Regions from separate parts of the Zhaonella formicivorans genome, predicted to be linked through region 2. Evidence: riboswitches for the same ligand, from Rfam matches in the RefSeq annotation. Region 2 holds a riboswitch; each other region holds the start of a gene.
The links. Region 2 has a riboswitch for cyclic di-GMP ahead of EYS13_RS10085 (methyl-accepting chemotaxis protein). Riboswitches for the same ligand answer to the same signal wherever they lie in the genome.
Positions count from the first base shown of each region.

Region 1: another riboswitch for cyclic di-GMP. It lies ahead of EYS13_RS11600 (CpXC domain-containing protein); the one in region 2 lies ahead of EYS13_RS10085 (methyl-accepting chemotaxis protein).
Region 3: another riboswitch for cyclic di-GMP. It lies ahead of EYS13_RS03405 (type II secretion system F family protein); the one in region 2 lies ahead of EYS13_RS10085 (methyl-accepting chemotaxis protein).
Region 4: another riboswitch for cyclic di-GMP. It lies ahead of EYS13_RS06175 (HD domain-containing phosphohydrolase); the one in region 2 lies ahead of EYS13_RS10085 (methyl-accepting chemotaxis protein).

Region 1 covers NZ_CP085524.1:2,373,873-2,379,814, forward strand. Annotated here, with positions in the region: gene EYS13_RS11580 (PLP-dependent transferase) at 1-761, shown strand, start outside; gene EYS13_RS11585 (aminotransferase class I/II-fold pyridoxal phosphate-dependent enzyme) at 754-1,917, shown strand; gene EYS13_RS11590 (hypothetical protein) at 2,052-2,261, opposite strand; gene EYS13_RS11595 (lysoplasmalogenase family protein) at 2,519-3,220, shown strand; gene EYS13_RS11600 (CpXC domain-containing protein) at 3,261-3,443, opposite strand; cyclic di-GMP riboswitch class I at 3,496-3,579, opposite strand; gene EYS13_RS11605 (ATP-binding protein) at 3,659-4,981, opposite strand; gene EYS13_RS11610 (ferritin-like domain-containing protein) at 5,137-5,652, shown strand; gene EYS13_RS16580 (rubredoxin-like domain-containing protein) at 5,783-5,923, shown strand.
Region 2 covers NZ_CP085524.1:2,041,505-2,049,833, forward strand. Annotated here, with positions in the region: gene EYS13_RS10055 (metallophosphoesterase family protein) at 1-1,141, opposite strand, end outside; gene EYS13_RS10060 (ABC transporter ATP-binding protein) at 1,747-2,457, opposite strand; gene EYS13_RS10065 (ABC transporter ATP-binding protein) at 2,470-3,255, opposite strand; gene EYS13_RS10070 (branched-chain amino acid ABC transporter permease) at 3,261-4,244, opposite strand; gene EYS13_RS10075 (branched-chain amino acid ABC transporter permease) at 4,257-5,132, opposite strand; gene EYS13_RS10080 (ABC transporter substrate-binding protein) at 5,226-6,407, opposite strand; cyclic di-GMP riboswitch class I at 6,804-6,888, shown strand; gene EYS13_RS10085 (methyl-accepting chemotaxis protein) at 6,955-8,329, shown strand, end outside.
Region 3 covers NZ_CP085524.1:705,974-714,302, forward strand. Annotated here, with positions in the region: gene aroB (3-dehydroquinate synthase) at 1-515, shown strand, start outside; gene gspE (type II secretion system ATPase GspE) at 544-2,238, shown strand; gene EYS13_RS03400 (type IV pilus twitching motility protein PilT) at 2,249-3,304, shown strand; cyclic di-GMP riboswitch class I at 3,396-3,481, shown strand; gene EYS13_RS03405 (type II secretion system F family protein) at 3,547-4,752, shown strand; gene EYS13_RS03410 (type II secretion system protein GspG) at 4,781-5,170, shown strand; gene EYS13_RS03415 (prepilin peptidase) at 5,276-6,019, shown strand; gene EYS13_RS03420 (prepilin-type N-terminal cleavage/methylation domain-containing protein) at 6,153-6,629, shown strand; gene EYS13_RS03425 (type IV pilus modification PilV family protein) at 6,610-6,990, shown strand; gene EYS13_RS03430 (PulJ/GspJ family protein) at 6,987-7,463, shown strand; gene EYS13_RS03435 (pilus assembly PilX family protein) at 7,480-8,329, shown strand, end outside.
Region 4 covers NZ_CP085524.1:1,233,813-1,242,141, forward strand. Annotated here, with positions in the region: gene EYS13_RS06160 (HD domain-containing phosphohydrolase) at 1-961, opposite strand, end outside; gene EYS13_RS06165 (DUF5317 domain-containing protein) at 1,192-1,743, opposite strand; gene EYS13_RS06170 (STAS domain-containing protein) at 1,789-2,112, opposite strand; gene EYS13_RS06175 (HD domain-containing phosphohydrolase) at 2,272-3,042, opposite strand; cyclic di-GMP riboswitch class I at 3,161-3,246, opposite strand; gene EYS13_RS06180 (YolD-like family protein) at 3,984-4,304, shown strand; gene EYS13_RS06185 (DNA polymerase IV) at 4,304-5,491, shown strand; tRNA gene EYS13_RS06190 (tRNA-Thr) at 5,575-5,649, shown strand; gene EYS13_RS06195 (Hsp20/alpha crystallin family protein) at 5,749-6,177, opposite strand; gene EYS13_RS06200 (GIY-YIG nuclease family protein) at 6,587-6,952, shown strand; gene metK (methionine adenosyltransferase) at 6,961-8,151, opposite strand; gene coaBC (bifunctional phosphopantothenoylcysteine decarboxylase/phosphopantothenate--cysteine ligase CoaBC) at 8,168-8,329, opposite strand, start outside.

The DNA of each region.
Region 1 (5,942 bases), 330 kb from region 2:
TCTTAATTGAAACACCTACCAACCCTTTAATGATGATCACCGATCTGGAGGCAGTCTGCGGCTGGGCAAAACAAAAAGGGCTGCTCTCAATAGTAGATAACACGCTGCTCACTCCTTTTTTCCAGAGACCCCTTGAACTAGGCGCCGATATCGTAATCCACAGTGCCACCAAATATCTGGGGGGACATAATGATGTGCTGGCCGGGCTCATCGTCACCAAAGGCAAGGAGCTATCCGAAGAAATGGCATTCCTGCATAATTCAATAGGGGCCGTTTTGGGACCCCAAGACAGCTGGCTGTTAATGAGAGGAATGAAAACGCTGGCCCTGCGCATGGAACGACATGAATCCAATGCAGTTAAAATAGCTAATTACCTAATGGAACACCCCTTGGTGGAGCAGGTTTTTTACCCGGCGCTGGCCACCCATCCGGGCTATGCTGTACAAAAAAAGCAGTCTGCGGGGAATACGGGAATTTTTTCTTTCAGGGTGCGAGACGCCCGCTATGTTGAACCTATTTTACGCCACATTAAATTAATTGCTTTTGCTGAAAGCCTGGGCGGAGTAGAATCCTTAATGACCTACCCCGCTGTCCAGACTCATGCTGATATTCCGGAGGAGATCCGCCGCAAAGTAGGGGTGGATGAACGGCTGCTGCGCATTTCCGTAGGAATTGAGCATGTGGACGATCTCATCGCCGACCTTAGCCAGGCATTGGCAGCGGCAAAAAGGGAAATCGAGGAGGAAAGATGTAATGGGTGACAATAAAAAAAATAGCAGCGCCGAAAAATTTGCTACTAAACTAATTCATTTTGGCGGGGAAATCGATCCCAGCACCGGCGCCGCCAGTGTGCCTTTATACCAGGCTTCAACGTTCCATCATTTTTCCCTGGCGGACCCTCCCCGGTACGACTATACCCGTTCCGGCAACCCCACCCGCCAGGCATTGGAGGACTATATTGCCTTCCTTGAAGGAGGGGTAGAAGGCTTTGCCTTTGCCTCCGGCATGGCGGCCATTTCCACCGCATTTCTGCTTTTATCCAGCGGCGATCATGTCATTGTCACAGAGGATGTCTACGGAGGTACCTACCGGCTCTTGACAACCATTCTCAACCGGCTGAATATTGAATCCACCTTTGTAGATATGACCGATCTGGAAAAGGTAGTGGCCGCAAAAAAGCCTAATACGAAAGCGGTCTTCATGGAAACTCCTTCCAACCCTACCCTGAAAATTACGGATATCAAGGCGGTAACTGCATGGGCTGAAGCCAACGGCCTGATTACCATGCTGGATAATACTTTCATGACGCCATATCTGCAGCGTCCCATTGAGTTGGGAGTGGATATCGTCTTACACAGCGCCACAAAGTTTCTGTCCGGACACAGCGATCTGCTGGCGGGGCTGGCGGTAGCAAGAACCGAAGACCTGGCCCAAAGGCTAAAACATCTGCAAAATTCCTTAGGAAATGTACTGGGGGTCCAGGATTCCTGGCTTTTGATGCGGGGCATAAAAACTTTAAAAGCCCGTATGGACCAAGCGGAAAAATCAGCCCGGAGGCTTGCCGATTGGCTCTCCAAGCACCCGTCAGTTGTGAAAGTATACTATCCTGGCTTACCCAATCATCCCCGGAGAGAGATTCACGAACAACAGTCGCTGGGCTACGGGGCTGTAGTTTCTTTTGACGTGGGAAGCGGCCAAGCTGCCCGCCGGCTGCTGCAGAAAGCAAAAATTCCCTTGGTGGCGGTTAGTTTGGGAGCGGTGGAAAGCATCCTCTCTTACCCGGCCCTGATGTCCCATGCTGCCATGCCCCGGGAAGTACGTATGGAAAGAGGGATTAGCGACGGTCTGCTGCGCTTTTCCGTAGGGCTGGAAGATATAGAAGATATCATCAAGGATTTGGAACAGGCTTTACAATAGGGCATAAAATGCAGAAATAACGCTGTCGGTTTTAACGAATTCCAGAAATAGGGAAAGTTAGTGAGCTAAAGAAAGACCTTCCGGCAGGAAGGTCTTTCTTCAGTTCACTGATTAACAAAGCATTCACGGAAACACTACTCACCAGGGTAAAGCTCAAATGATTCCGGCCTTGGGCTTGTGTACACAGTCCTTTCAGTGCGCATATTGCTTCTGGCGTATTCGGGAAGCTGCCTTTCAATTGATAGTTCTGTGCCGGCCTCAAAATCGGCGGCTTTGGTAGTGGATCCAAGTTTCTTATATTTTTTGTCCCCGCTGGTGATCAAACCTCTGGTCCTGATTGCCATTTGTTCACCTCCCATCTCTTTTTTATTATTGGTTTTCTCCGGCAAAGTTATTATTTCAATTTATGAAATAAACATTTTTTTCTAGTTTCTGCGTTATTTAATCAAAAACAGTTTAACTCAAGTTCCCGATTCTAAATTAAGCCTTGAAGGCATATAGAGTACCAGGGATTGGCCCTCTCCCCCGTGAGGCGCCAACTATTGCGCGGTTAAGAGTAATATAACTTAGACTGTTTTCCCCCAAGGGGAGGGCACAAAAAATGAACAACGTGCAGCGGCGCGTGCTGTCAACATTCTTACCCCTTACAGTCCTGATTTTAATCCTGGATAATATCTACCCTTGCTCTAATGCCGTATACTACGTCAAATACACCACCACGGTCAGCCTTTTTTTAACTGCTTTCGCCCTCAGGAAAAAATACCCTGAACAGATACTGATGACAACAGCTGTTTTTTTCGTGGCGGCAGCCGACTTTTTCTTTGTATTTTCCAGGACTATGCCTGAACTTAATGTCAACAGGGAAGTGGCAGGCACATTGTTTTTCCTGCTGGCTTATTTGACATTGATTTATGCATGGCAAAAAAAAATCAGGCAAAACAGAAATGAAATACTGGCAGCGCTGGTGGTAACGACTATTTATACTCCTTCTTTTCTCAAACTTTACCCCCATATTGGCTGGACGCTGCTTCCCGGGGCAGCCTTTTTTGGCCTGGTGCTGTGTTATCTGGCCTGGACTGCATTATGCACTGTATTCAGGGGTTATTTCCTCCCAAGAGCTTCCTACTGCATTGCGCTGGCAGGGCTTTTGATGTTAATCAGCGATCTGGGGGTTGCCCATGCCGTTTTCAACCCGGCATTTGCGGGGCGGTTCGTGCCCTGGCTGTCCAACTTTATCTGGGCCACCTACGTCCCCGCCTGGACATTGGTTGTCTGCCTGATTGCCGAAGACAAACTGAAATAAAAACCCCCAGCACCACAGCCGGAACTCGTGGTCTGGAGGTTTAAGCTCTTAAGCCGGCATCCGCGTAAAGAAGCGGATTATATAATTTTTCCACATAGCCGCATTTGGGACAGCTGTAAACTGAATACTGCACTTCCCTGGCACAATGGATGAGCACCTGCCTTTTGCATGACGGGCAATTGCATCTCCGGTCTGTTTTTGTCCTCCCTTTAACTTTATACATTGCATCCGTTCTCCCTCACCACAAACAAAAAACCGAACCCCGGATGGATGCATTCGGCGGCCCGGCTGTCATAGACTCTGTCTTTAGACCCGCAGCTTTGCGCCCTTGCCTTTCGGCAAGTTTGCCTTTTTCTAACAAAACAAGACACTATTTAACCAGTGCATATACTATTCGGCATAAATTGCCAAACTCCTCTTTTGTTTTATAAAGTTAAATTAATGCTGCCCTTCTCCGGTTTTAATAGTTTCGCCCCTCAGCTTCCCTTCCAGATAGTCTACAAACTGCCTGGCCACCCTGCCGGAACGTCCGCTGTGCCGCAGTTCCCACTGGATTGCTTGCCGCTGTAATTCAGGCAGACTAACACTTAGGCCCCTCTTTTGGGCTAAGCCCTCCACAATTTTTAAATATTGCTTTTGGTCAGGAGCAATGAAAGTCACCGTTAAGCCAAAGCGGTCGCCTAAAGAAAGTTTTTCCTGCATGGTATCTGCAGGATGTACTTCATCCTGCTGCCGTTCTTTAAAACTTTCCCGAACCAGGTTGCGGCGGTTGGATGTGGCATAGATCAACACATTTTTCGGCCTGACTTCCACTCCCCCCTCCAGCACAGCTTTCAGCGCCTTATACTCCACCTCGTAGTCCTCAAAGGACAGGTCGTCAATAAACAGGATAAAATAAAGGGCATAATCCTTGATGTGCCGTAAAATAAGCGGCAGGTCCGCCAGATCCTGTTTTGTCACCTCCAAAAGCCTTAAACCCCGGCTGCCGCAAGAATTCACCAGTGCTTTGACCGTGGACGACTTTCCTGTCCCGCGGTCACCATATAGCAGCACATTGTTGGCCGGTAAGCCCGCCAAAAAAATCTCCGTATTCTCCAGCACCTGGGCCCTTTCCCGCTCATAACCGATTAAGTCAGAAAGCCCGATGGGGTCCGGAGCACTTACACCGATCAGCTGCTTTTGTTCCCCATCCCAGCGCAGAACCCGGTACCTGCCAAAAATCCCTATGCCTTCCCTGGCATAATGAGCACTAAGCAGCTCCAAACACTGGTTCAAATCTTCTGGAGAAAGCTTTGGCCGTTCAAATTTTTGCCTGAAGTCAAGGCATACGGCCCGGCGTTTTGGCAGAGCGGGGCCCAGCAGAGCTTCCCAGCCGGGGACTTCTAATCCCAAGCCCTCCCTGCCGGGAAATTTCCAATGGTAAAGGCGGTGTAAACACTGCAAATCGTGTAAAGCGGCATTTTTCACCCCGGAGCTGATCTTCCTTGCCCAGCCCCCGGCCTGCCTGCTGAAAGGGTTTTCATCCCACAGTATTAAATTTAGCAAATGGTTTTTCCAGCCATCGGCCAGAAAGTGTTCATCCTGCTCTGCCGCCAAAGCCAAAGTGAAAAATAGCCTGCTGTAGGCGGTCAATTTGTCGTTTTCAGCGCTTTGCCGGGTTAAGTCCAGCATTGCCTGGACTGCTTCGTCATTTAATATCCTCCTGAATAAAGTCAGCCTACCCGCCAGCAAAGTAAAATCGGCTTTGCTAAAGTCCTGCATAAAAAAGTCACTCCTAAAGAATTTTGTTTTTATTATAATTATGGCGACCGGTGAAAGCAATGCTTTGCCAGTAACACCAGTGCCTTCCAATTCATAAGATATAACAGGTATTATCAGTCGGACGATGGTCCGAAAAGAGAAGGGGTGAATCTCGCATGTCCTATTATGGTTGGGAACCGCCTTATAACCAGTGGAACAGCCATTACCCTGGTCCTGAGCGGCCCCGTCAATTTAAAAACCGGCAGCAATTTATGATGGATTTGGAAAGAGGTCTCCACGGCGAAGCGGAAGCAATTGCCTTTTATACTAGTTTACTCAGGATGGCCCCCGATGATTTGGCCAGACGAAATATTCGCCATGCTTTGGAGGACGAACGCAAGCACTATAGGCAGTTTTCGGAACTTTACCGCCAGCTGACAGGCATGTCGCCGGAGGTGCCAATACCTCCCCCTGCAGTCATACCCGACTACCGGAAAGGTTTAATCGAAGCTTTTGAAGATGAGCTGGAAGCTGCCGAACTCTACCGCGGCATGTACCTCAACGCCCTGACCAGGGCGGTGCGGGACCTGATGTTTGAAATTATGACCGATGAAATGGAGCATGCCGACCGCTTTGCTCTTCTTTATGCAGCAACTAAGGAGGATTTAGAGGAAGAAGAAAAGGAGGATTAGGGGCAAAGCAAACAGCATAGGACCGGGAGCAAAAAACCACCCCAGGGGGCTGGTTTTTGCTCTTTTCTATTTTACAACCTCCGGCAGTTCAGGTAAAATTATTAATAATATTAGCTGGGAGGTAGTTAATTTGAACTTTAAATGCTCTAACTGCGGATATAGGCTTACAGCCGATGCTCCGCCGGAAACCTGTCCTTACTGCAATTCAAAATGTTCCTTTGTTGACGACTCCTGCTATACCCCGGAATGCGGTTTGGCGGAAAAAAAGTAAGAAGTTCTTGACTGCATCT
Region 2 (8,329 bases):
CCACCTGATCAGCCACTTCTTTCAGTTCCGGCTTGTCTTCCGCCAGCATTGCGGTGAGCACATGCCGCTCAATCAAGTTCCGGTCAAAACCGGTGAATTCCGCCCCCGTATCCAATTGGGGCAGATTGGCATTGTTCAGCACTTCCACCAGGAGGCAACCAAACCGTTCTTTTACTTTTTCCGCCAGGTCATTAGTATCAATGGCAAAGGAATTAAAAGCTATAGCGCCGTAGAGGTTAATCTGGGCAATAGGTCTGTCCAAATCCCGCAGGTCTGAATCCTCTAACAGCTGCAATACTTTAGCAGTAACCTGTCCCGGTTCAGTCAGACCGGTCAAATCCAACGGGTAGCGGCGCACATCGCGGCGTTTGCTGGGTATAAAGTTAACCCTTTTTTCCTTTCCGACCACAGTAACATGATAAAAGCCTTTTTCATTGCCCTCTTTTGCTTCATCCAGGTGCACGCATTCCGGTGCGCCGGGGTTAAACACCAATTCCCCCAGTTCCTGGCGGCTGTGAATATGACCCAGGGCAAAGTAGTCCACTTTTCCCCGGAATTTTTCAAAGACTTCCCCCTTAACTCCGGCTAAATCCTGCCCCAGGAGCTTATCCACCGCCGCATGGAGCATAACTATTGTAAAATTTTCCGAGGCTTTAATTTTTTCCGCAATTTCCTCCAGCCGCTGCCGGGTAGTGGCTCCCAGGTAGCCAAGCCCGATAATCCGCAGGCCTTTTTCCTCCAGCACAGAGCCAATTCCACCGTCATAAGGGGCCAGCTCCAGCCCGCTTTCCCGGAAAACCGGCCTGAGCAGGCGGAGATACCCCTGGTTGTTAAGAAAACTCATCCAGGAATCTCTTTCAAGGTAAAATGCTTTATCGTGGTTTCCTTCAATAGCGATAGCCTCAATTCCGGCTGACTTCAGACGTGCTAAGCCCGAGATGGCCTGGGCCAGGGTAGGGGCATTCACGCTGCGGTGGTGAAACAAGTCGCCACCAATGAGCATAAAATCAACTTTGGCCGCGACGGCATAATCTATCACCTGGGCAAAGGCAGCGCCAAAATCGTGCCAACGCTGGATTTCATTAAACTGCTGGCAACCCAGGTGCAGGTCGCTGCAGTGCACAAAACTTACCTGTTTCATGCTTGATTACACCCACTTCTGGATATTTATTGCATTTAACTGTTTGTACAATTTTTCCATCAAGGTATACCGCACTTTTAGCGTGCATATGAGTAAGTTATAGTTATATTAATAACCAATAGAGGGGTCTCTTTATGGGCATTATTTATCTGCTCGCCGGCGTAGTTTTTATATTCTGTGCCATCCAAAGTATAATCTTCAAGGTTACAGGCGCAGCCATTTTCTTTGCTTTTTTAACTGTGCTAACTTTCGTTTCCTATAAAGGGGTCCGGTCACAGGACCCATAATTTTTCCGGGTCGCCATACGCGTCTTTACATTTTCGCGAACATACGTTGCATATCCTGCTTTGGCAAAAAGAAATAAGTAAGTTAATAAAAAAACTCCCGCCAGGCGGCGGGACAGACCGTCGACAAACTATTATCAGCCCGCATGTATTATGGAGCGGGACTGGTTTCCCCAGCCGTCGGCAGCTATGCTGCCGGTAACGGCGTAGGAGCTTGTCCAGAGCGAAATAATACATGCGGGCTTTGTTTACAAGCTGTCCCGCCAGGCGGCGGGATGTTGTATATTGGTATGTCACTAACTGAGGACTGGTGGCTGCACACTAGTCCACCATCCCCAGGTAAACTTGCTGGATCAGGTCATTTTTCATCAGCTCATCCGAGCTTCCCTCCAAAACGATATTGCCGGTCTCCAGCACATAGGCCCGGTCAGCCACCGACAGCGACAAGGGGACATTTTGCTCCACCATCAGGATCGAAATGCCTTGCCGGTTGATTTGCTTGATAATTTTAAAAATATTCTCCACGATCACCGGAGCCAGCCCCAAAGAAGGCTCATCCAAAAAGAGCAGCCGGGGATTTGACATCAGTCCCCTGCCAATGGCCAACATCTGCTGTTCGCCGCCCGATAAAGTCCCCGCCTGCTGGCGGCGGCGCTCCTTCAGAATGGGAAACATCTCAAAGACCATTTCCAGATCTCTTTTGATCCCATCCTTGTCCCGCCGCATAAAAGCTCCCATGTCCAGGTTTTCCTGTACGCTCATCCCGGCGAACACCCTTCTGCCCTCCGGCACCATGGCTATGCCTTTGGATGCTATCTTATCCGAAGAGAGCCCGGAAATAGTTTCTCCCTCGAAAACAATAGTCCCCTCTCGGGGCCGTACCACCCCGCAAATTGCATTCAAGGTAGTGGTCTTGCCGGCGCCGTTGTTGCCGACGAGAGCCACAAATTCCCCTTTGCTTACCTGCAGTGAAATCCCGTGCAGCGCTTTTACGCCACCGTAGGACACTTTCAGTTTTTGCACATCTAGCATAGTTCCACCACCTTAACTGATTTGAGCATAGCTGGTTAACTCATTTTTGCCCAAATAAGCTTCCACCACTTCAGGATTCTGCAGCACTTCCAACGGTCGCCCTTCCGCCAGCTTTTTCCCGTGATCAAGCACGATAATCTTATCTGATATGGAACGGACCACTCGCATGTTATGTTCAATGATAATCACCGTTTTCTGAAACTCCTCTTTCAGTCTGGCGATAAAGTTCATCAATTCCTTTGATTCACCAACATTCATGCCAGCCGCCGGTTCATCCAAAAGCATTATCTCCGGCTCGCTGACCAAAGCCCTGGCAATTTCAACTTTACGCTGCTCCCCGTACGGGAGAGCCGAAGGCTTACTATCAGCTTTTTCCTCCAGTGAGAGCAGGTGCAAAATTTCCATCGCTTTGGAGTACATGTACCTTTCATTTTTGTAATAGCGGCCCGGCATGAACACATCAACTATCCGGGGCTGTACCTGGGAATGCATACCAATCATCACGTTTTCCAAAACAGTCATGGTAGTAAAAAGGCGGATATTTTGAAATGTCCGGGAGATGCCCCTGGCATGAATCTGATGGGGCTTCAGTCCCGATATTTTGTTTCCTTTGAAGGTAATTTCACCGCCGGTCAATTCATAGGCAGCGGTAATCAAGTTAAACAGCGTGGTTTTTCCGGCCCCGTTAGGTCCGATGATGCTGGTGATTTTCTTTTCCTCAATCTCAGCGGAAACATCGTCAACTGCCCGCACACCGCCAAAATGTTTGGATACGCTTTTTAATGTCAGGATTGCCACTTTTGTCACTCCCCTGCCACAAATTTGCCTTGCCCGCCGGAGCCCGTGGGTTTAACAATTCTATGCCAAGGCAGCCGGGTATTGTCTTCGCCCAGGATTCCCTGGGGCCGGAAGATCATCATTAACACCATCAGAAGACCGACCAACAGCATCCGCCATTCCACGGCAAAGCGCATTATTTCCGGAAAAACTGTGAGCAGCACTCCCCCCAGCACCGGGCCCACTATGGTACCTGCGCCCCCCAGAAAGACCATAGCCAGCATGTTGGCTGAATCCAGGTAAAGGAAAGTGTCGGGGCTGATAAAAGTTATATAGTGGGCATAAAAACTTCCCGCTGCGCCCGCATAGATGCCGCCGATGGCAAAAGCAAGAATTTTGTATTTAGTGATGTCAATGCCCATGAACTCCGCAGCATCCTCATCGTCTTTAATGGCGCGGAAGGCCCTGCCCAAATAAGAGTTAAAAATGCGTAAGGCGCACCACAGGCCGATGATAAATAATACCACTATCAAATAATAATACATTTCCCGGGTGAAGTTCTGGCCAAACAAGCTAGGCCTGGGAATGCCCGGTAAACCCATAGGCCCCCTGGTTATCTTATCCCAATTGACCATAGCCAGGCGAAATATTTCCCCGAAGCCCAGGGTGGCCACTGCCAAGTAATCTCCTCTGAGGCGCAGCACGGGAAAACCTAATAAGGCGCCAAAAACGCCGCTCACGAGCATAGCTAGCGGCAACGAAAGCCAAAAAGGCATCCCCAGCCGCGCCACCATTAGGGCTGAGGCGTAGGCACCCATACCGTAAAAGGCGGCATGCCCCAGGGAAAACAAACCTGTTTGGCCCAAAATTATTTCCAGGCCCAAAACCAATAGTCCATAGATACCAATAGTGATCACAATATGCAAAATGTATTTGCTGTGAATTAACAGTGGAATGATAACCAGGACTGCGCCAATAATTAAATACTGCAGCAGACGGTTTCGACTCAAAATTTCTCCCCCCTAAGCCCGTTTCCGGTAAATATCAGCATTAAAAAGCCCGGAAGGTTTAATCAAAAGCACCAAGATCATAACGGCAAATGCTATGCCATCCCTCCACTCGGAAAGGTAAGCAGCGCCAAAATTTTCAATTACCCCCAGCACCATGCCGCCGGCCATGGCTCCGGGAATGCTGCCGATTCCTCCGAGAATAGCAGCAGTGAATGCTTTTAACCCCGCCGCGTAGCCCATAGTGGAATAAACCGCATCGTAGTACATCCCTACCAATAGCCCTGCCGCACCGGCCAGAGCTGAACCTACGAAAAATGTCACCATGGCCACTTGGTCCATGTTCACTCCCATTAGGCCGACGATTTGCTTATCCTCGGAAGCTGCGCGAATCGCTTTGCCATAACGGGTATGGCGGAAAAAACCGGCGAGCAAAAGCATCAGAATTAATCCTGTAAGAAAAACAAAAATCTGCAGCGAGTTGACAACTGCATAATTGCCTAGTGCAAACTCTTTGACCTGCAGTATTTTTTTCATGGGAAATGTCTGCGAACCGATGAGCAGCCTCGCCAAGTTGGAAAGCACGATGGACATGCCAATAGCGCTTGTGGTAACTACCAGCCTGGGGGCGTTGCGCAGCGGTTTGTAAGCCACTTTTTCCACCGCTACACCCAGGATACCGGTTAAAAACATTGTCAGAAGCAGCACCAATATAAAATTGCCACCGATGATTCCGGCCAGAAACATGCCTAAAAAGGCACCCCACATAAAAATATCTCCATGGGCAAAATTTATAAATTTCATGATACCGTAGACCAGTGTATAGCCCAGGGCAATCAGAGCATAAACACTGCCTAGCATGAGACCGTTAATTAACTGCTGTACAAACATCTATCCACCCTCCCGTTGATAGCAAAAGAGAGTCTAAAGACGGTTTGGCCGGAAAACTCCTGTCCCGGCCAAACCGGTTTTGCCAGGGTTAGCTTATTTGTCCAGGGTCCATTGACCCTTTTCCACCACCATTCTCTTCATGCCTGTTCTCATGGCATCGTGGGTTTCATTAAAAGTAATGGCGCCCGTAACCCCTGGGAAAGGCTCCTTCAGTCCTTCCAAATATTCTTTGATTTTAACCCGGTCTTTGCCCACTGCCTGGATAGCCTGGGCCAGCAGTTTAGTGGCATCATAGTGGTACGCGGCGTAGGTTCCAGGAATAAAACCGTAAGCTTTTTCAAACTTCTGTACAAATTCCTGAACTTTGGGGTCCGGATCGCTGGGCACCAGAAGTCCCGAAACATGGAAACCTTCTACAGCTTCCCCGCCCAGCTCAATAAATATGTTTTCATAAATACCGTCAGTGCCATAGACAGGAATATCCAGGTTAACCTGCTTCATTTGCTTGGCAATCAGGGCAGCTTCAGTGTACAAACCGCCGATAAAGAGCACATCTGCACCGGCACTCTTCACCTTGGTAAGCAGAGCTGTGTAGTCCTTTGTCTCTCCCAGCATATAGCTCTCGCTGGCAACGATTTCCCCGCCCAGCTCCTTAAACTTCTTGGTAACAACATCATTCAGCCCCCGGCCGTAATCGTCATTTTCGTAAAGAATTGCCGCCTTACGGTAACCGTCCTCATACATCCATTCGCTGACGAACACTCCCTGGAAAGCATCGGTTACCGAAATTCTAAACAGGTATGGATAATTCTGTTCGGTAAAGGCCGGCGAAGTGCCTACGTGAATCATGGGCAATTCTGCTTCCGTATAAATCGGAGCCCCCGACAGGGCGCAAGAACTATTGTAGTTACCTACTACAGCCAGGATTCCTGAGTCGTTAACAAACTTGTTGGCAATACTGGCCGCTTCCTTAGGGTCCGATTTGTCGTCTTGCGGTACTATCTCAATTTTCTCGCCGTTAATACCTCCGGCAGCGTTTATTTCCTCGGCAGCCAGTTTGGCGCCGTTTAACATTTGCTCACCGTAAGCAGCGCCGGTGCCGGTGAGCGGTGCTACCCAGCCCAGTTTAATTGTGCCTTGACCGGAAGAACCGCCTTCTTGCAAAGCATTTTCGCTTTTGCCGTCGGTCTTGCCCCCGCAGCCCGCCAGGGCCAGTAAACCAAGCATAAGGATTACCAACAACCCACACAGTAATACTTTCCGCTTATTTTTCATGCTTCCGCTACCTCCCTTTTTGATAACTAGGTGATTTACCAAAGAGCTCTGGTTCCTGATCCGCCGCCCTCACCCCTTTCCTGTAAAAAACCTCCAGCCGAAGTAAAGTTTTGCACTGGTACTTTAACCCAACTGTACAGGGATACGAAATGTATAAATATATTATTCAAAACTTCTTGAATAACCTTGGTAAAATAATCGCATAAATTTTTTAAAAAATTACAATAAAAAGATTATTCTGATGTTGCCCTGCAAAATATACCCAGTCTTATTTTCATGTAGTACAAAAGTTGCATCCGATTTTTTAATCCCTGTAAAAATTTGCAAAAAAAAGGAGGAAAAAAGGTAGTATTGTAGAATAAAATAATAATTTCAAATACATAAACTATAAAACTCCAAGGATAAAGGCAAACTACTCCGAAAGGGTAGGGCGCAAAGCCATGGGTCTAAAGCCATAAGCTATGATTGCCAGGTTGCCCGGTTGCTGCAGCAGCTGCGTTAGGGCTGCTTTTTTCATGCCGGTCAAACCAAAGTTAGGAGGTAAAAGATGTTGTTGCGCAAGAAGAAATTACCCAAAGCTGAGCCTCAAAAACAAAAAGGTAAAAGTTCCGGGACATTAAAACCTAACTTTCAAATATTACAGTTTAAACAATTAAAGGGTTTTCGTTCCAAAATAGGAGACCTTAAAGTTTCTAAAAAATTAGCCGTTTCCATGCTGGTAGGGCTTTCCGCATTGTTCATAGTAGGTCTCCTGGGTATTGTCAGCCTTGGGAAAATGAACGGCGAGGTCAAAAAGATGTACAACCGTAATCTGGCAGGCGTAATAGCAGCTGCCGATGCAGAAAGAGCCATCAGAGGCATTTCCGAGGCAGGGATAAGGTATACCACAGAAAACGAAATAAGCGCTCAGCAGTCCATCCGGCAGGAAATTAATAAATACAATGGGGACTTTGAACGGGCGCTGAAACGCTATGAAGCCATTGCCACAAACAAGCAGGAAAAAGCAGTCTTAGCCAATTTGCAACAAGCTTATCGCAATTATCAACAGGCAATTGATGAATTAATTACGGCATTCAGCCATGAAAGGGCCTTACAAGTTTATAATTTGGAAGTATTACCAAAAAGGGCGGAAATTTTTAAAGCGGTAAATGAATTAGCGGACTTTAACAGCAAAGCAGCTGCAGCAATGCTTAAACAAACTCAAATGCTGTACGCTTCCATTATCTTAGTATTTGTGGTAATTGTTGCTGTCGCTGTGCTGCTATCCCTGTTTTTAAATCTCTTCATCTCCAGACTGATTACCGGTTCCTTAAACCGGCTCAACCAGGCTGCGGGCAAAGTAGCTTCCGGCGATTTAAGCGAGGAAAATATAGAAGTATATACTAAGGATGAGTTTGGACAATTGACCCAAGCTTTTAATGAAATGACTAAAAACCTCAAAGCACTGATAGCTCAAACGGCCGACGGGGCTGAAAGTCTTGCGGCTTCTTCAGAAGAAATAAATGCTACCATGGAGCAACAGGCTAAAACAGTAGAACATATTGCCAATTCAGCCAGGGAACTGGTAACCGGCGCAGAACAGCAAAGCAGTAAAATTAAAGACTCTATGGCATATATCGAGGAAACTTCGGCAGTAATTCAGCAAATCGCGGCGACTGCTCAACAAGTGGTCTCATCCACCCAGGAAGTCAGCACCAACGCCCGTGCCGGAAACAATGCCATGCATTTGGCCAAAAAGGAAATTGAAAAAATTAACGCTGCTACCGCAGAGGTAGCCACAATTATCAATAAATTAGGTGAACACTCCAAAACTATCGGCAATATCGTCAACCTCATCAGCAACATTGCCGAGCAAACAAATCTTTTGGCCCTGAACGCAGCCATTGAGGCTGCGAGAGCAGGGGAGCAAGGCAGAGGGTTTG
Region 3 (8,329 bases), 1.3 Mb from region 2:
ACGGGGTTATCTGGGATGCTTGCTTCTTTGAATACCTTGAGCAGGAAGGGAAGAATGCGATGGAAATGGACTATGAAGTTCTGCAGAACATAGTTGTGAAATCCTGTTCCATTAAAGCCCAGGTGGTTGGCCGGGATGAAAGGGAAAATAACCTGCGGGCGATTTTAAATTATGGGCATACCATAGGGCACGCCTTAGAGACTTTAACGGACTATAATTTTTACAGCCATGGGCAAGCTGTAGCCATTGGCATGGCTGTTGCGGCTGAAATGGCTGTTAAAATGGGATTGATAGCGGAAGAGATGGGCCGGCGTATTACGCGGTTACTAGCAGCTTGCGGCTTGCCTGTAACTCTTCCTGCAGATTTTGCTCCCGAAGCAATAGTTAATTGTATATTGCTGGATAAAAAAAATAAGCAGGGACTGGTCAGTTTTATCCTCCCCGAGGCTATAGGAAAAGTTGGGATTTATCAATTTTCACCTGAGCAGGTTTTGCAATACCTAAAAGAAAGATAGATGAACGGCAAGGTGGGCGGAAGTTGTGGTGGTCAGAAAGAAATTAGGCGAACTATTGGTGGAAAGCCAGCTGATTACCGCGGAGCAGTTGAACCAAGCGTTGCGGTCTAAGAAGCCCGGCGAAAGGTTAGGCCAGGTGCTGGTAAGCCTTGGGTATGTAACGGAACAGGATATTATTAACGTCTTGGAGTTTCAGCTGGGTATTCCGCAAATCAAACTTAGTGAGCTGAGCTTGGAGTTAAACGTAGTCAGGTTGTTGCCGGAGTCCATAGCCAGAAGGTATAATGCCATACCCGTTAAACTGAATGATGGTTATTTAACGGTGGCTATGGTAGATCCTCTCAACGTGGTGGCTCTTGATGATATCAGGCTTACAACCGGTTATGAAATTGAGCCGGCTATTGCTACTGAAGAGGAGATAACCAGGGCTTTAGCAGAGTACTATGGGCTGCAGGATTTGGCTGATAAAGTATTACAGGAATTGGAAATAAGCCAAGTGGTGGAAAGACCGGAACTGGTCCAGTTAGGGGAAGGGGCCTCAGACGGAAACGAGGCACCGGTAGTGCGTGTTGTCAACTCCATAATTCAGCAGGCTATAAAAACAAGAGCCAGCGACATTCATCTCGAGCCTCAGGAAGATAAGGTGCGGGTGAGGTTTAGAGTGGACGGCTTGCTGCGCGAAAACATGGCACTGCCTAAAAACTCCGCCGCCTCTATAGTCTCCAGAGTGAAAATTATGGCCGAGATGGATATTGCAGAAAAAAGGGTCCCACAGGATGGGCGGATACAGCTTAAGGTTGAAGGCAGGGAGATCGACCTGCGGGTTTCTTCTCTGCCAACCATTTTCGGTGAAAAAATTGTCATGCGTATTCTGGATAAATCCAGCCAGTTAATAAGTTTGAACAAGTTGGGATTTAGGCCGGAACTGTTGAACGCGTACATTAACCTAATCAATATTGCCTATGGCATGATCCTGGTCACCGGGCCCACCGGGAGCGGTAAGACAACAACCCTCTACGCTACTCTAAACGAAATCAACACTGCCGAAAAGAATATAGTTACAATTGAAGATCCGGTTGAATATGTTTTAGAAGGAATCAACCAGATCGGGGTCAATACCAAAGCCGGGCTTACATTTGCCACCGGCTTGCGTTCCATCCTTCGCCAAGATCCTGATGTAATTATGGTGGGTGAAATCAGGGACGGAGAAACGGCTGATATTGCAGTGCGGGCTGCAACTACCGGTCACTTAGTGTTCAGCACTTTGCACACCAACGATGCCGCCGGAGCCTTACCGCGCCTGATTGATATTGGAGCGGAGCCATTTTTGGTGGCTTCCTCTGTGGCAGGTGTAGTAGCCCAGCGGTTAGTGCGCGTAATTTGTCCAAAATGTAAAAAGGCATATCAAGTCCCACCCGGTGCGGCGGAAAGGCTGTTTTTGGCAAAGCCGGAAGGAGACTTGACCATTTTTAAAGGCGTTGGCTGTCGGGAGTGCGGTAATACGGGCTATAAAGGGCGCATGGCAATACATGAGGTACTGCATGTTACCAGGGAAATTCGGGAGCTGATTATGGAAAAGGCGCCGGCGGAAACTATTAAGCAGCAAGCGGTAAAACAGGGCATGGTGACTTTAAAGGAGGATGGCGTACAAAAAGTGTTGTGCGGGCTGACTACAGTGGAGGAAGTAATGCGGGTTGCTTACAGCGAAACGGCAAGCTGGTAGGAGGGAAAAAATGCCCATTGATGATTTGTTAAATCAGGCAGTTAAGTTTAAGGCTTCTGATGTACATTTGACTGTAGGAAAGCCGCCGGTGTTCCGGATTAACGGCGATTTACAGCCCCAGCAAAGTTATGGTATTTTATTGCCCGAACACACCGAAGGGTTAGTAAAAGAAATTCTAGATGAAGAGAAGTTTAAGATTTTGGCCCAAAACGGAGAATTGGATTTTGCTTACTCTGTTCACGGTTTGGGAAGGTTCCGGGTGAATGCATTTTACCAACGGGGCACCGTCAGCATGGTGTTAAGACTGATTAATGCTGAAGTACCTGCCCTAGAGGAGCTAAATCTGCCTGCCGTACTTGTGGACTTGACCAAAAAGAATAAGGGCTTGGTGCTGGTAACAGGGCCCACCGGGAGCGGCAAATCCACCACCTTGGCGGCAATGGTTGACAGGATCAATTCTGAGCGCAGCTGCCATATTATCACTTTGGAGGACCCGATCGAGTACATGCACCAGCACAAAAAAAGCATAGTAAACCAGCGGGAAATCGGTTCCGATTCCAAAAGCTTTGCTACGGCCCTCAGGGCTGCGCTGCGCCAGGACCCTGATGTTATTATGGTGGGGGAGATGCGCGATTTAGAAACTATTGCTACTGCCCTTACCGCAGCCGAAACGGGCCACCTGGTTTTTGCCACATTACATACTGGAAGCGCTGCCCAGACCATTGACCGGATTATCGATGCTTTTCCGCCTCACCAGCAGTACCAAGTCCGGGTGCAGCTGGCAGAAACACTCCAGGGAATTATCTCCCAGCAGCTGCTCCCGCGCGTAGACTGTCCCGGGCGGGTGGCTGCAGTGGAGGTACTCATAGCTACGCCGGCTGTGCGCAACCTGATCAGGGATGGGAAAACCCACCAGATTTACTCCAGCATTCAGACCGGAATGAAATACGGGATGCAAACAATGGATATGGCATTAAAAAACCTTTACCAGGCAGGTATAATCGGTCGCGAGGAGGTATACTTACGCGGCAGCGACCCAGCCAACGTGAATATAATGCTGGACTAAAGGGTTGTAATAAAAAATGTACGGGCATAAAAAGGAATTTTAGACATGAAGGCGAATATATAGTCTGCACAGCCAAATAATGTGTTGATCCCCAAATATTAGGCAAACCTGTCGAAAGGCAGGGACGCAAAGCTGCGGACCTACAGACAAACAGTCTATGGTAGCCGGGCTGCCGAAGGTTTAATCATGTAACCCGGTACCCGGCTTTTTGCGTACTCTTCAGCTTTAGGAAGTGTTTAGTAGTGCCAACTTATAGTTACCGCGCCAGGGATTTATCGGGACAGCAGGTGAAAGGCCTCCTGGAGGCGGAGAACAGGGAAGCCGCAGTGGAGAGGCTCCGGGAGCAGAAACTATTTATCACTGCAATCCACGAAGCGCGAGCCTCATCCATTACCTGGCGGACAATCAGACAGGAAAAAATCCCGGGCCGGCATATGGCGGTGTTTTGCCGCCAGTTTTCCACCATGATTAACGCCGGCTTGCCCGTTTTAACCTCATTGCTGATTTTAAAGGAGCAGACAGAGAACAGAACATTGCGCCAGGTAATAGGGCAGGTTGCCCAGGATTTGCAAAAGGGCGAAACCCTGGCTGATGCTTTCCGGGCCCATCCTAAGTTAATCCCTGACCTGATGGTCAATATGGTGGAGGCTGGGGAGGTTGGCGGCGTGTTGGACGAGGTGCTCTCAAGACTGGCTGTTCATTTTGAAAAAGAGCACGCTATGCGGGAAAAAGTAAGGTCTGCCATGACTTATCCGGTGGTAGTGCTATGTGTGGCATTATTGGCGGTGATTTTTCTTTTAACATTTGTTTTACCTGCCTTTCAAGGGATTTTAACAAATTTAGGAGTGGAAATGCCTTTTTTGACCAAGGTGATTCTGGGCATAAGCGCTTTCTTGCGCACCTTCTGGTATCTTGGCTTATTGTCCATAACACTTTTTGCCGTTGGAGTAAAAAAAAGCTTAGCAACCGAGCGGGGCAGAACAGTTTGGGATAAATTCACCCTTAAAGCGCCTGTATTGGGCGCTTTAACCCAGAAGGTGATCATTTCCCGCTTTGCCCGAACATTAGGGACTTTGTTAAAAGGTGGCGTTCCTATTCTCCAGGCTCTTGAGGTTGTTAAGCGCACTGCGGGTAACAGGGTTGTTGCTGAGGGAATTAGCAAGGCTCAGGTCAACATCAGGGATGGCGGGGGTATGGCTGGGCCCCTGGCCGAATGCGGAGTATTTCCTCCCATGGTAATTCAAATGATCGCTATAGGGGAGGAAACGGGGGTGCTGGACAGCTTGCTGGAGAAACTCAGCGACTTCTATGACGGGGAAGTGGACAACATGGTCAGCAGGCTCTCCAGCATTATCGAACCGCTGATGATCCTCTTTTTAGGCGGTATAGTTGGTTTCATCATTTTGGCAATCCTGTTGCCGATGTTTAAGATTATTGGTTCTATTTAAGTGGGAAACCGGGAAAGGAGGTGAAACCATGCTGAAATGGTTTAGGAAGCTGCTGAAGGATGAGAAGGGCTTTACTTTGATTGAGCTAATGGTGGTAGTTGTAATCATTGGTATTTTAGCGGCCATTGCGGTTCCGGCTTTTTCGAATTCCTCAGATAAGGCTAAGGTGAGCAAGGCGAAAGCAGATCTTAGAACTCTGGAAAGTGCTTTGGCTGTATACTATGCTGAAAATAACTTTTACCCAAATAGTCTTAATGATTTGGTGACAGGTAAATATATTAAACGACTGCCAAAAGATCCTTGGGATAATGATTATGTATATTCTATCAGCTCTGGAAGTTATAACTTATATTCCAAAGGATCAGATGAAGATGATGATAATGGAGAAGCTGGTGATATAAATTCTAGAGACTTATAAACTTATATATATATATAATATACGTATATTATATATATATATATGATTTACGGCAGGGCAAAAGCCCTGCCTTACTCTATATGCTAAGTTAACTTGAGGTGTCAAATGCTTTATTTATTTACCTTCTTCTTTGGCCTAATCATCGGCAGCTTCCTTAACGTCTGCATAAATCGTATTCCCAGAGGCGAATCTATTGTTGCACCGTCTTCCCGCTGCGAAAGCTGCGGAGTGAGGCTTAAGCCCTGGGATTTGGTGCCGGTGCTTAGCTGGCTGCTGTTACGGGGCAGATGCCGCTACTGCGGGGCAACAGTATCTCCCAAATATCTTATAGTCGAGCTGTTAACAGGTTCCCTGTTTGTTTCGCTCTTGGCTGTTAAGGGTTTATCAGCTGAACTTATTCCTTATTTAACATTAACTTCTATTTTAGTTGTCGTTGGTTTCACTGATCTGGAACATTACCTCATTCCCAACAAGGTAATTATTGCCGGTTTTGTTTTGGGTGCGGGATTACATATCTTTTTCCGGCATTTGGATTGGAAGGATATTTTCTTAGGCTTTTTGGCCGGGGGAAGCATACTTTATCTTTTGGCTGTGCTCAGTAAAGGGGGCATGGGGGGCGGCGACATCAAGCTGGCTGCCCTGCTGGGGTTTTACCTTGGCTGGCAAGGGGTGCTGCTTACCCTCTTTTTAGGCGCTTTGCTGGCTTCCGTTACAGGAATTTGGTTAATAATTCTGGGCAAAAAAAGCAGGAAGGACCCTCTGCCTTTTGGAGTTTTTTTAAGCATTGCTGCAATGATTTCCATGCTGTATGGCGGAAATATTTTAACTTGCTATTTAAATGCTTTATAACTAATTTGTATTATCTTCCTTGAGACTAACATGAAAGCAGCTACAAACTTATAAGGCAAAATTTACCTGGCTTTCCGGAAGTGCAGGAAATAATTAAGAAGTTGTCGAATTGGCTTATAAGAGGTCGATTAAGATGTCTAGCTTCCCGGTAAAACAAGAACAGGGGTACACGTTCCTGGAAATCATGATAGTGGTAGTTTTGATTGGCTTGTTCTCTACTGTGGCTTCACCTGCTGTGGAAAGTGTTGTTGCCCGCCAGAGGCTGATAGCAGCGGTCAGAACTATGACCGTTCATTTGCGTGAAGCTCAACAATTAGCCATTTCCAGGGAGCAAAGTGTCACTGTTTTGTTTCGCAGGTATAACAGCTTGGCTCTGCCAAACTCTTATACAATCAGGTTTTCCCCTTCGGAAATTTATGCTACCGAACGTTTGGAAGATGGAATTATCCTGGCTTATACAAGCTTTGCAAATCAGATGCTTGTCTTTAATACTCTTGGCGCAGCTAATGCGGGACATGTTCGGCTGGAAAACAGCAGAGGAGACAGGATGTATATAATTGTTGACCAAGTTGGAAGGGTGAGAACCAGCGATGTTCCGCCAAGTACTTAAAGAAGAAAGGGGTTTTACCCTCGTTGAATTGATGATAGCGGTTATAATTATGTCCGTGGCATTAATTCCAATGTTTTCAATGTTTGATTTCGCAGTCAAATCACAGCAACAAGGTGAAATGGAATTACATGCACTGTATTTAAGTCAAGGAAAGATGGAAGAGCTACTGGCCGATTATTACCAGAACAAAGCTTTTTTAACACCGGAAGCCAAAAGCGAACAAATAAACGGGTATACTGTCAGCACTTATATTGGGGTTCCTTCCGGAAATTTGCAGGAAATTCAGGTTGCTGTTTCATATACTTTTCATGGGAAGCAAAAAAAAGTTAGCTTGACTACAAAGGTGGTAGAATACCCATGAAGGTGATTCAAAACGAAAAAGGGTTGACCTTTGTGGAATTGCTGGTAACCATGACCATATTTGGCTTGATCATAATTTCCTTATACGGCCTTTTAGATTCGGGGTTACAGTTGTTTAAAAAATATGATTCACGCCTGGAGCAATTACAGCATATGCGGGTTGCCATGGAAACTATCGGACGAGATTTAAGGGCAGCTCAGTCGGCTGCATTTAATCAAAATTTAAAACAGCTGACACTGAGTGTTTACGGCAAAACGGTGAAATACGGTCTGGAAAGTGAAAATATTTACGGCCCCTCAGGATTAAGGGGCAAGCAGTTATGGAAAGATACCCAAAACCAGCCTTTAGCCAGTTATCTGGATGACTTTACAGTAAAAATTGAAAACTATTTTGTTGAAGTTACCTTGGCTGCCAAAAGCCCTGAGGGTAAAACATTGGTATTAAAAAATTCATTTGCTTTAAGAAATAAATGATAACGGGAGCGGAATAATGTACCTTGATAATTCCAGAGGTTCTGCTTTCATAGCTGCCATCATGGCAGTGCTCATTGTGCTGACCCTTGGCCTTGGAGTTTTATCTATGGCTACCAGCGAGGGCAAAATTTCCAATAATCATCTCAAATCGACACAAGCTTTTTATATTGCGGAAGCAGGAATAGCAGAAGCGGTTAGTGTGCTTCTGGACAACCCGGATGCGCCAGAGGGAGAAATAATTAACAAAACTATTGGGGCTGGCACAGCAGTTGTTAATTTAGACTGGTCGGGAAACATAGCTACTTTGACTTCAGTGGGAAGAGTGGGGGAAACAAAAAGGACTGTAACGGAAAAAGTTAAAGTTATTGCCCAGTCCGCTCTTAAAAGCGCCATAACCTCCTTTCAAGGTTCAAACGGTTGGTTTACTTTAGGCAATAACATTGAGATCGACGGGGATATCAGCACCGGGGTTGGCATAACGATAGGCAATAACGTTAACATCGACGGACTGATTTATTCAAATCGGGAACAATGGGTTGCGCCTATTTATCAGGATAAGTTGATTGTTGATGAGGATTTGGCTTTACCGGAATTTCCGGAGTTACAGGAAATTCCCGCTTGGCAAAAACCAGGTGATTTAGGTACTCCTGTTGTATATGGATATGTGAACGATGCTGATAAGTTTGCAACAGGAGCTAAATATTATCAAGCCGATACCGTTATTCTTGACAAGGGCCTGGAACTCAATGGGGTATATATTGAATGTACTTATTTATCCTTGCCTACGAATCATAAATATAGCGGTATAACTTTTGATCTAACCGGGAGCTCCGGTAGTATATCGGTCGGCCAGAAGACGGAGCTGA
Region 4 (8,329 bases), 810 kb from region 2:
CTATCTCCTTTACCATATCTGCGCCAATTTCCGGGTGTTTGCGATATTCCCTTTCTTCTTCGAGGGTAAGCGGCCCTCGCTTTTGAAAGATTTTTTCCTCCAGGTAGGTCTTGCCCAAGTCGTGCAATAGGGCCGCATAATGAATTGAATCAATTTCATCCTGGGACAGTTTCACCTTTTCCGCAATTTTGCGGGCTATCCTGCCAACCCTGGTGGCATGTCCTCCACTGATAGACAGTTTGTTTTCAGTTAATTGAGTGAGTGATTCCATCGTCGTTAAGTAGGTTTTCCGCAAGTTGATGAATAAGGAAAAAGCATAGCGCAGGGCTAAGAAAACTACAAGAACAAATAGTGTTTCAATCCAGAACTGCAGTTGATCATTTAGCTCATAAGAAAGAGCCAGACGCACGCTTAAAAGAGAAATGACCAAATGTATTAAAAGGCCGTCTTGGACCATTTCAATCCAAGTGGCGAAGTATTTTCTTTCACTCAGTTTAGAGATGATGACGGACATCAAGGTGATGTTCACAAGATAGTAGAGAGCAATGGCCACAAGTAAACGGGGAACATCATACCACGTAAAAGTCCCCGGTATGCCCCCTGACCACAGATACCCGTATCCTGCGGCAACAGTACAAATAATATACTGGCTTGTATTATATAAAAACTTAATTTTCTCGCTTTTAAGCAATGGAATACTGATTAAAGAGATTATAATCTCAATTACTACCGCTTCTTGAATGCCGTAGACGGCCATTACAACGAAAGTGAAGGTAGTGGAGCCTGAAAATACAGTTCCGTTTGGTAATTCAACATAAAATTTTTCAAGCAATCCAGCAATCAGGCCAATTGCCAAAACAAAAGGCAAAAATTCTATTTTTAGGCCGGATAACATCAGCAAGAGAACAGCCATGCCGGTAGCGATGACTGTATATATAAAGTTTTTCAAATATCCTGGCATGGCTATTCTCTCCTTTCTTCAGAAAAAATATTAAGGAAAAAAGGGGCGTAGAATAAATCATTTTCAAGTAACAGTCATGTAACAGGAACGTCGTTTAGCGCCATGGAATTCTAGCCACAGCCGCCAGTATCATGGAAGCCACGGTCAGCCAGAAGAAAACCTTCTTCATCATATCACCTCCCCCCGGATGAATTGCTTCACCCTAATGATCTACGCCCCAAAGTTTGAATCTAATGGCTATACTGTTTTAACATTCCCTTGTAAATAAACCATGAGACGCCCAGCGTCACCGCAATGTCACCGAAGCTTACCACCATGCTGCTGAAAACAAAAGGAGGACGCAAGGGAATGACGTCAGCTAAATACGGTAGAAGGGTAGATTCCGTCAGCGGTTGGTGTTTTGTCACCCCTTCCACTACTACAGGTATGTATGAGGATAAACCCGCCCACTCCAGCGCATCCAGGGATACGGGCATCCTGCCGCCATTGGCGATTATCACCAAGAAATTGAGTAAGGTGCCGAGAATAAACAGTTTAATGCCCGGGATGTGGCGATTGCACCAGCAACCATAGATTAACATTAAGTAGGAAACAACTACCCAAAAGGCAAAACTCCGGTTTATCAACAAAACGCGATGGTAAAGAAACATCACTATCAACTGTAGCAATAACCCGGATATGATCATCCACTGCTTCCTTATTTCGGTTTCCGACAGGCGCCGCAGTGACCCTTTTTTAAGAAAAGCAATGATAATCACCGGGATTAGAAACTCGTAAATCATCGAGTCCTCTCCTTAATTGCAGTAGTCAGTAAGGCCCAGGATGATTTAAAATGATGAGCGTTTAAAGTGTTCCTCACCCAAGAAAGCCGGTACGCCCATCACATCCAATACCTCGTAAACATCTTCGCTAAGGTTGCAAACGGAAAACGGCTGTTGGTTCTGGTTCAGATCTTTCCAGATAGCCAGGAGACTTCCCACACCAGTAGAGTCCACAAATTCTAAACCAGCCAGGTCGAAAACAATCAGCCCGTTAATAGGTTTATGTTTTTCATAAAAAGTTTTAAATTCAGGTACAGTGGAGAGGTCAAGTTCCCCGGCTACCCTCAGGACGGTGGCTTGATCTTCTAAACTAACAGATAAAGACAACACGCTGAACACCTCCGGACCGTCTGTAAATTACTTTATTGCTAAATGCGTCCTTCTTCAAACGCATTGCAGCTGCCACTCTATCTAACCTGATAGTAATGCGTTTCGCCGGCATACTGAAAACATGGCTCCGCGTCGCATTTTTCACCAACCTTCTGCCTATCAGCCCTTCCCGGCTGCATTTCCTTTCAATTGCCACAATATTACCAGCAAACGGTCCAGCCATTGGCTCTGGGCGTATACCAGCGGATGTGACAACGTGACGTATGAATCCGCCAATTGTACAAGCCATTGCTTTTCCTCGTCTATCTGCCTTTCCAGCCTGGCCGGGTCGCGATAGGTGGCAGTCTGCCAGAAAGGCTCTTTCGCCAGAGCAGCCACCAGCTCCGGGTCGAACTGGGAACCGGCACCCTGATAGACTTCTTCCAGCGCTTCATACATTTTTAAAGGCAAGTGGTAAGGACGTAAGGAAACCATGGCATCCAGGGCATCGGCCAAGGCAATGACCCGGGCGCGCCAGGGGATCTGTTGTCCCCTCAGACCCTCGTATCCCTTTCCATCCCATCTTTCGTGGTGATAGCGGACCATTTCCACCAGGAGCCTGTCCCCTCCCCTCTCTGCAACCAACGAGGCGCCCCGCCAGGAGTGTTCCTTTAATTGCACCCATTCCTCTTCCGTGAGCGGTCCCGGCTTGTCGATAATGTCGCGTGAAATTAACATCTTTCCTACATCATGGCAGAGCGCCCCGGCAATTAAGATTTCCTGCTCCACTTCGTCAAGACGGAGGAAAGTGCATATTCTCATGCATAGATTGGCCACATTGGCGCTGTGGAGGAATAATCTGGGCCAGGACTCTTTCATCGACTTTAACAGGTCGCCTATCCCCGTTAGCTCTATAGGTACCGCCCCCTTTTTAAATTTTCTGTCCGTCATTTTATTGTCGACCTCCATACCAGAACATTAACGGACAGACGTATTTTATGAACAAAAACGACAGCCCGACCAGAGCTGCCGCAACAGAACACATTTAAAACAATAACAATACCTTTATCACGGCAACCTGGCAGTCATACCCTCTAGGGCTACAGACCCATGGCTTTGCGCCCCACCCTTTCGGGTGGTTTGCCTTTAGCACAATAAAGTTTTTTTACCCAACATTTTAAGTGCATGATTCAATATCGCCGGAATACAAAAGTTTCTCCAGCGGTCAAAACGTTCGCGTTTAAAGAATCCTTCTTACAGGATAAATGAATGAGGAAACAATGCGGAAATAAATCCTTTGACAAGAAAGGGGTTTGATGCGCCCCGCTGTCAACCCCACGAAACGCAAGGGCAAACCTAGGAGGTAGGTTAGAAAGACAAGTTAAAAATGCAAACGTTCCAAAGGACCAGAAGTGCAAAGAAAAAGGGGAGAAAATTAGAATTATCCATAAAATGGTACTAATTACATATAATACCCCCCCCCCCCCCCGAGGGGAGCATATGTTCTGGTAGCATAGTCTAACGCTTTCATCTTCCCGGTCATTCCTCTCCATTTCTTTCTCTCATAAAACTATTTCAACAAAAATTGCCGTTTTCCTGCCCTCCTTCCCCATTTTTCGAAATACAAATTCATAACTACCGACACCAAAGCCATGTCTACAGATAGGATACCGGCGCCGGCATCTATCATGTGTTTTCACGACAAAATTCGATTTTTTATGTTAACTTAACTGCCGCATGAGTGATTGCCTCATTCGGCAGCTTTGGCTGTCGAAGATTAGCAGAAAAGAATTTGGTTATATTTCCATAATTTTAATATTACTGCTCCCTTGCCAAACAAATGTTCCCTGTGATATCATCTTTATTGTCAAACATTTGTTTGGGGTGAATTTATGGCGAGCAATAGTAAAAACATTATCTGGGAAATGCACCGGTTAATGCTCCCAGAAGTAACTGAAGCAATACATCGAAAAGAAGAAAAAAAGAAACTGGTGGAGAAACCAATGCTCTCGGAAGATCGCTTGGAAGAGTTAGAGCACAGCCTTCGCGAATGTCTGGAATTAGCACGGCCAGCAAGGTTTACGTACTATCGAGCCGGTATTATCAAGTCAGTGATGGGAGTACCTATTAAGGTAAAAGGCTCATATCTGGTCCTTTTTCACCAGCTTGGTGAACTTTTTATTCCACTGAAGGATTTATTGGATATTAGCTAATGGGACAACGGGTAATAATGCTTGTAGATATGAATGCCTTTTACGCATCGGTACACCAGGCAATGGATCCTTCTTTGCAGGGCAAACCGGTAATTGTGGCGGGCGACCCCGATAAGCGGCACGGAATTATTTTAGCTAAAAGTTACGAATGTAAGAAATATGCGAAGCTTGCAACCGGCATGCCTTTATGGGAAGCCAAAGCCTTGATTCCCCACGCCATTGTTGTTAAGGCGCAAATGGATCTATACGTTAATTACTCCGCCCATATCAATGAAATTCTGCATGGCTTCACACCCCTGGTAGAATCATTTAGCATCGATGAATCTTTTTTAGACGTATCTGGTTGTGAGAAACTTTTTGGTAACCCTTTGGAAATAGCAAAGAAGATTCAAAATAAAATTATGCATGAAGCCGGTATTCCCTGTTCCATCGGCATTGGTGCTAACAAGCTTTGTGCTAAGCAAGCTGCAGACTTTAAAAAGCCCATGGGCATTAGCACCCTCTGGCCGCATGAGATTAAAGAAAAGCTTTGGCCACTGCCGGTGAAAGAGTTATTTGGCGTTGGATCCCGCCTGGAAAGAAGAATGCACCTGCTCGGCATTAAAACAATTGGTGATTTAGCTAACTTTGATACTCGGATTTTAAAGAGCCGGTTTGGCGTGGTTGGATTATACCTCTGGCGCTGCGCCAATGGAATTGATGATGGTCCGGTGGATCCTTATTCCCTGGACACAGCTAAAAGCATAGGTCATCAATTGACTCTGCCCAGAGATTATATCGGGTTCGAAGAGATTGCTACTGCTATTTTCGACATTTCGGAGCTCGTTGGCGCCAGGGTTCGGGCTGGAAAATATATAGGCAGAACAATAAACCTAAACTTAAGGGACAGCGATCTGTTCTACTACAGCTGGTCCCGGACGCTTAGGGAGCCTACGGATTTAACCGAGGAAATATATCAGGCGGCTGTAACATTAATGACCGATGTATGGCCACAGTGGCGCCCGGTTCGGATGGTAGGAGTAAGCCTTTCAAACTTGGTGCCAAAATCGGCTGTGCAGTTAGAATGCTTTAGTAAAAGGGAAAAGATGGGGACTATCAATGCAGTGGTGGATGTTCTACGGGAATCATATGGCAAGAATTGTGTTCTGCGTGGCCGGTCACTGTTGCCGGAGGGATTATTCCGCTGAATGTTTGTGGAATGAAAGATTAAATAAAAAATTTTCCTCTTGACTGGCAAGCTACTTTTTGCTATAAATATTACTGTCCCTAAGCCGACGTAGCTCAACGGTAGAGCAGCTGACTTGTAATCAGCAGGTTGCGGGTTCGAATCCCATCGTCGGCTCCAAGCAACACAACCAGCCCGTCGGTTGTGTTTTTTTGTTGATGGATAAATGCGAAAACGGCCCTTTCTAATCCAGGGCCGCTAAGGCAAGGGAAAAATTTCTTAATGGAAATCTATATCGATGCGTTTTCTTTGATCAGCCTGGGCTTTTGGCATCCGGACTTCCAAGATGCCGTTTCTGTAGGAAGCCTTAGTGCCTTCCGCTAGCACCCTGCTGGGCAATGCAACGGAGCGCTGGAACCGCCCGATAAAACGTTCTTTTCTATACATTTGCTCTTCTTTCACTTCGCCACTCCTGTTTATCTGGCCGCTCACACTAAGCAGATCATCCCGAACTTCAATGTGGATATCATCTTTCTTTTCCAAACCGGGGATTTCAAAGGAAGCTATTACTTCATTTTCGGTTTCATGTACGTCAACCCTGGGCCCTAACATATTTTGCACAGCCGACGGCCACTCGTTGAACAACCTGTCCATTTCCCTTTTCCAATTCTCCAAATACCTGAATGGTTCATAAGGTATCAGTGCCACTTAAACTCACCTCAAATACTATTTTTTTTATTGTGTAAAAAACGGGAGAAATTTATTCAGGGTCTCAAAGTAGTTTTGTAAATCCGAACAAATCAACATCTCGTTGTCTTTTGTTTTAACCACCATGATATATTACCTTGCATTTCCTCAATAAACTCAAGCAACTCATTCGTAGGAGTGGGAAATCTTTTTACCTCCGTCATTAAGGATTTTCTCCGGTATTTAAAATGTCAGCCTTCTTTTATATATTATTCCGCTGCCATGGGAATAGCTACTTGCTCCCCATTATGCTATATTAACCATGTACCGCAAAAGTCAATTACGCGCGCTAAACCTTAGTTGGCTTATGTAAACCGGAAAGTTGGTTACTTGTTAGCCAAAAAAAAAGTTTTGTTGCTGTGGTGATGTCATGGATAGACAGTTCTGGATATATATGCTGCTCTGCAAAAACGGTGCTCTTTATACGGGCATGACTACTGATATTATTGAGAGGTATGTGCAGCACCTGCGCGGCACCGGCGGGTGTAAATATACCAGAGCCAACCCGCCGGTTAAGCTTGCCCAGTGTTGGAGACTGATAGGAACCAGATCGGAAGCATTGAAGGCGGAAAAACTGATCAAGAAAGTCAGCCGAAGGCAAAAAGAACTTTTGGTAGCCTCCCCCCATCTCCTTGGCTCTTTGCTTTACAATGCTTTGCAGCAAAATTTCTCGGTCAAACCCTGTAATTTAGAACTAATCGCAGCAGAAATAAAAAGACGGGTTTCCCCGTCTTAACATCCTTTTTACAGCCCAGCCCCTTTTCTTAAGGCGTCCGCTTTATCCGTGCGTTCCCACGGCAGGTCCAAATCCAAACGCCCGAAATGACCGTAAGCAGCTGTCTGTTTATAAATCGGCCTGCGCAAATCCAAAGCCTGGATAATGCCAGCCGGACGCAAGTCAAAATTCTCCTGAATTAGTTTGGTCAACTTATCATCGCTTATTTTACCTGTGCCGAAAGTATCAACCATAATAGAAACAGGACGCGCCACTCCAATAGCATAAGCCAATTGGACCTCGCACCGGGCAGCCAAACCTGCCGCCACCACGTTTTTGGCTACATAGCGGGCAGCGTAAGCAGCGGAACGGTCTACTTTAGTGGGATCTTTACCGGAGAAAGCACCGCCGCCGTGTCGCGCCATGCCTCCGTAGGTATCGACGATAATCTTTCTTCCTGTTAGCCCGGCATCGCCTTGTGGTCCGCCGATCACGAAACGTCCGGTGGGGTTAATGTAGTACTTGGTATATGCATCTAATAATTCAGCAGGAATTACCGGCTTAATTACTTTTTCAATTATATCCTGCTGGATGATCTCCATGCTCACATCCGGGCTGTGCTGAGTGGAAATTACTACGGTATCCACTCTAACCGGCTTGTCATCTTCATATTCTACAGTTACCTGAGACTTACCATCGGGACGTAAGTAGGCAAGTTCTTCGTTTTTGCGCACTTCTGCCAGTTTCCTGGTTAGCTTGTGAGCTAAAGCAATGGGCAGAGGCATATACTCGGGGGTTTCATTGCTGGCATAGCCAAACATCATCCCCTGATCCCCCGCTCCTATGGCAGCAATCTCCTCTTCCGACATCTCACCTTTTTTTGCTTCATAGGCTTTATTTACACCCATAGCGATATCGGGCGACTGCTCATCGATTGCCGTTAAAACTGCACAGGTATCACAGTCGAAACCGAATTTGGCCCTGGTGTAACCAATCCCGCGAATAGTTTCCCTTACAACCTTGGGAATATCCACATAGCAGTCGGTGGTGATCTCTCCAGTTACCAGCACCAATCCCGTTGTGATTGCAGTTTCGCAAGCAACCCGGGCATTAGGGTCTTGGGAAAGAATAGCATCTAATACTGCGTCCGATATTTGGTCAGCAATCTTATCCGGATGTCCTTCGGTTACAGATTCTGACGTAAATAACTTCTTTACCATCAGTCCAACTCTCCTTTTACAGTTTATTTCTACCAAACCCCGGTAAAGATGCCACAGCGTCTAAAATTCTGGCCGCCACTTCTTGTTTGCTGAGTAAAGGAAGCGCAACCTTATTTCCATCGGGGTACAGCAGTGTAACAAGATTTGTATCGTGATTAAAGCCAGCTCCCGGTTTAGT